Regions from separate parts of the Aureimonas sp. OT7 genome, predicted to be linked through region 1. Evidence: predicted binding sites of a transcription regulator. Region 1 holds the regulator's gene; the other holds the start of a gene.
What was found. Region 1 encodes PhoB, which activates phosphate uptake and scavenging genes when phosphate is short. Its sites were predicted from a motif close to TGTCATNNANCTGTCAT; they were not measured.

Region 2: the regulator PhoB is predicted to act here: its motif matches at 1,179-1,195, upstream of ugpB (sn-glycerol-3-phosphate ABC transporter substrate-binding protein UgpB).

What each region holds. Positions count from the first base shown of each region.
Region 1 is NZ_CP062167.1:3,575,127-3,577,326, forward strand. Features, by position in the region: gene IGS74_RS17080 (aldo/keto reductase) at 1-116, shown strand, start outside; gene IGS74_RS17085 (HNH endonuclease) at 122-397, shown strand; gene phoB (phosphate regulon transcriptional regulator PhoB) at 441-1,157, opposite strand; gene phoU (phosphate signaling complex protein PhoU) at 1,168-1,893, opposite strand; gene pstB (phosphate ABC transporter ATP-binding protein PstB) at 1,911-2,200, opposite strand, start outside.
Region 2 is NZ_CP062167.1:731,341-733,540, reverse strand. Features, by position in the region: gene ugpB (sn-glycerol-3-phosphate ABC transporter substrate-binding protein UgpB) at 1-1,088, opposite strand, end outside; gene betC (choline-sulfatase) at 1,259-2,200, opposite strand, start outside.

The DNA of each region.
Region 1 (2,200 bases):
ACCGGTCCGTCTTCGATTTCGAGTTGTCGCGATCCGACATGGACACGATCGCATCGCTGGCGCGGCCGGATGGCAGGCTCGCCGACCAGGATCCCGCCCGCTACGAAGAGTTCTGAACGCCATGGCGGACGAGGCTGCATGCTGGCTGTGCGGCCGCCCGCTGGGCAGCCGCGTGGAATGGCATCACCCCATCCCGAAAAGTCGCGGCGGCCGGCAGATCGTGCCGGTCCATCCGATCTGCCACCGCACCATGCACACGCATTTCACCAACACGGAACTGGCCCGGATGGAGGCGGAGGGGCAGAGCCTGCGCGAGCGGCCGGAGCTTGCCGGCTTCCTGAAATGGATCGCCCGCCGCCCGCCCGACTTCCATGCCCCGACGCGCCGGAAAGTTTAAGGATAGGAGATAGCACCTGTCGATGCGATCGACGGCCTTGCCCCTAGCGCGCGGCAGTCTGCCGGGCGGCCGCGAAGGTTTCGTCCAGGGCGTAGCCGGCACCGCGGACGGTGCGGATAGGGTCGCGCTGGCGGCCACGGTTGATCGCCTTGCGCAGGCGGCCGACATGCACGTCCACGGTGCGCTCGTCGACGTAGATGTCCCGTCCCCAGACGCCGTCCAGCAACTGCTCCCGCGAGAAGACCCGGCCGGGGGCCTGCAGCAGGAACTCCAGCAGCTTGAACTCCGTCGGCCCCAGCTTCACCTCACGGCCGCCGCGGCGCACGCGGTGCGTCTCGCGGTCGAGGTCGATGTCGCCTGCCGTCAATTGCGACGAGATACGCTCGGGCTTTGCGCGCCGCAGGAGCCCTTTCACGCGGGCCATCAGCTCCGGCGTGGAGAAGGGCTTGACCACGTAATCGTCGGCGCCGACGGACAGCCCGCGCACACGCTCGCTCTCTTCGCCGCGCGCGGTAAGAAGGATGATCGGCATGCGCTCGGTTTCCGGCCGCAGACGCAGGCGGCGGCACAGTTCGACGCCGGAAAGGCCCGGCAGCATCCAGTCGAGGATCAGGAGGTCCGGCACCTCCTCCTTGAGACGCAGGTCGGCTTCGTCGCCGCGCATGATCGTGTCGACGGTGAAGCCCTCGGCCTCGAGATTATAGCGCAGGAGGACGCTGAGGGCCTCCTCGTCCTCGACAACGGTAACCCTGGCGTTCATCCCGGTGTCCTCACTTTTCCGTATCGGCGTTCACCGGCAGCACCATGGAGGTGGTGCGGTCGCCCTTCGGCCGTTCGTCCTCGATCTGCTGGCCCGTCTTGATGTAGTAGATCGTCTCGGCGATGTTGGTCGCATGGTCGCCGATGCGCTCGATGTTCTTGGCACTGAACAGAAGATGCGTGCAGGCCGAGATGTTGCGCGGATCTTCCATCATGTAGGTCAGAAGCTCGCGGAAGATCGACGTGTACATGGCGTCGATATCCTCGTCGCGGGCACGCACCGCCTCTGCACGGTCGGTATCGCGCGTCGCATAGGAATCCAGCACGTCCTTCAACTGGTCCAGGGCAAGCTCGGCCATATGCTCGATGCCGCGCGTCAACTGGACCGGCTGCCCGAATTCGTGGACCGCCATGACGCGCTTGGCGATGTTCTTGCCGAGGTCGCCGATGCGCTCCAGGTCGGAGGCGATGCGGATCGAGCCGACGATCTCGCGCAGGTCCTGCGCCATCGGCTGGCGCTTGGCGATCGTCAGGATGGCGCGCTCCTCCAGCTCCCGCTGGGCGGCGTCCAGAAGAACGTCGTCCGCCACCACCGACTGGGCAAGCGAGAAATCGCTCCGGGTCAGGGCGCGTACCGATTGCTCCACCATGCGCTCGGCCTGACCGCCCATCTCGGAGATGCGGCGCATGATGTATTTCAGCTCTTCGTCGTAAGAGCGTACGATATGGTCTTCCATGGTTTCCCCTCCCCCGGTCAGCCGAAGCGTCCGGTGATGTAATCCTGCGTACGCTTGTCGTCCGGGTTTGAGAACATCTTCTCCGTCGGTCCGACTTCCACGATCCGCCCGAGGTGGAACATGGCCGTGCTTTGCGATACGCGCGCCGCCTGTTGCATGGAGTGCGTCACGATGACGATCGTGAAGTTCTGCTTCAATTCGTCGATCAGCTCTTCCACGGTCGCGGTGGCGATCGGATCGAGTGCCGAGCATGGCTCGTCCATCAGGATCACCTCCGGCGACACGGCGATGGCGCGCGCGATGCACA
Region 2 (2,200 bases), 1.3 Mb from region 1:
CCGGACGCCTTCGTCGCCTCGTAGGCGGCCTCGGTGATCGGCAGGTAGCCCGTGCTCTGGTGCCACTCGCCCTGGATCTCCGGCTGCGACAGGAATGTCAGGAACTGAGCGACGCCCTTGTAGCTGTCCTCGTCCTTGCCGCGCAGAACCCACAGCGAGGCCCCGCCGATGATGGAATTCTGCGGCGCACCCTCGATGTCGTCATAATAGGGCATCATGCCGTAGCCGACGTCGAAATCGGCATTGGCCGAGATGGAAGCGCGCCCGCCGGACGATTCCAGCAGCATCGCGCATTCGCCGGAATTGAAGGAAGGCCCGGCCGTGTTGGTGCGGCCGCGATACTGGTAGGCACCATCCTTCTGCCACTCGACGAGATTGGCCCAGTGCTTGCCGACGAGGCCCGCTTCCTCGAAATTGAACACCGCGTCGAAGCCCGCCATGCCGTTCTGCTGCGTGGCGATGGGCTTGTTGTGCCAGGCCGAAAGGTTTTCGAGGTTCACCCAGGCGGGCCATGTGCTGGTGAAGCCGCAGGTCTTGGTGCCGGAGCTGACGATCTTCTGCGCCGCCTCGGCCAGCTCGCCCCAGGTCTTGGGCGGCTGGGAGGCATCGAGGCCGGCGGCTTCGAAGGCATCCTTGTTGTAGTACAGGATGACGGACGAGGAATTGAACGGGAACGACAGAAGTTCGCCGTCGCCTGTCTGGTAATAACCGGTAACGGCTGGCAGGTAGCTGGCCGGATCGAACGCTTCGCCGGTGTCCGTCATCAGTTCCTGCACGGGGTAGATCGCGTCGCGCGCCGCCATGAAGGTTCCGGTGCCGACCTCGAAGACCTGCAGGATGTGCGGCTGCTCGCCCGCACGGAAGGCGGCGATGGCCGCCGTCATCGATTCGGGGTAGGTGCCGCGGTAGAGCGGTACGACCTTGTATTCGGACTGGCTTTCGTTGAAGCGGCTCGCAAGCCCCTCGAGCTTCTGGCCGAGTTCACCGGCCATGGAGTGCCACCACTGGATTTCGGTCTGTGCGGCGGCCTGGCCGGCCATCGACAAAAGCGCGGCCATCGCCGCTCCCATTAGCCCGATCTTCTTCATAAGTTCCGTTCTCCCAATGCTGCGACCCTTTACGGTCCGGCCGGTGGGCTCCTCCTAGCCCATGCCGGCGAACAGCTTGGTGACAAACCTAAGATAGTTTCATGACAGGGCAACGTCCTGAACCATAGGTTGTATCTCCATCCACAGCTCAGGCATCGCGCTGGGTGCGATCAAGCCTCGTCGCGCGGGAAGCGCTTTTCGTCCTCCAGCACGTTCAGGTCCATGTGGTTGCGCATGTAGCGTTCCGATGCGCGCTGGAGCGGCTGGTAGTCCCAGGGGTAGTAGTGCCCGTTGCGCAGCGCTGCATAGGTTATGTGGCGCCGTGCCTGGCTTTCCCGGACGGAAGCGTCGAACGCGTCGAGGCTCCACAACGCGTCGATCTGCGACGACAAGGCGTCCAGCGTCGCGCCGTGCGCCGGATCGGCCGCAAGATTGGTCAGTTCCAGCGGATCGGCGGCCAGGTCGAAAAGCTGGTCCGGATCGGCCTTGCAGCGATTGAGCTTGTACGGGCCCGACCGCAGCGAGACCATCGGTGCGATCGAGCCTTCCGCGGCGTATTCCATACGCACGGGCGGGCGGTCGCCGTGAAGCGACTGGAACAGGGATACCCCGTCCAGCCACGGCGCCAGCGCACCGAGCGGCTGGCCCGCCATCTCCGACAGGGTCGGCATGACATCCATGGTGGAGACCGGCGTCGCACACAGGCCCGGCGCAAGACCGGGCGCCGCCAACATCAGCGGCACGCGTGCGGACCCTTCGAAGAAGTTCATCTTGAACCAGAGGCCGCGTTCGCCGAGCATGTCGCCATGGTCCGATACGAAGAGTATGGCGGTGTTGTCCGCCATGCCGGTGCGCTCGAGTATCCCCACCAAATCGCCGATCTTTTCGTCGACATAGGAGATGTTGGCGAAATAGGCCCGCCGCGCCCTGGCCACCATTTCCGGCGTGATATCGTAGGCTTCGTCCCGGCAGGCCGCCATCAGGCGCGCGGTGTGCGGATCCGGGTCCGGCAGGCGGCCGACCGCCGGCTGCAGCGCGGCGCAGTCGGCGTAGAGATCGTAAAAGCGCCGACGGGCGACATAGGGGTCGTGCGGGTGGGTGAAGGACACCGT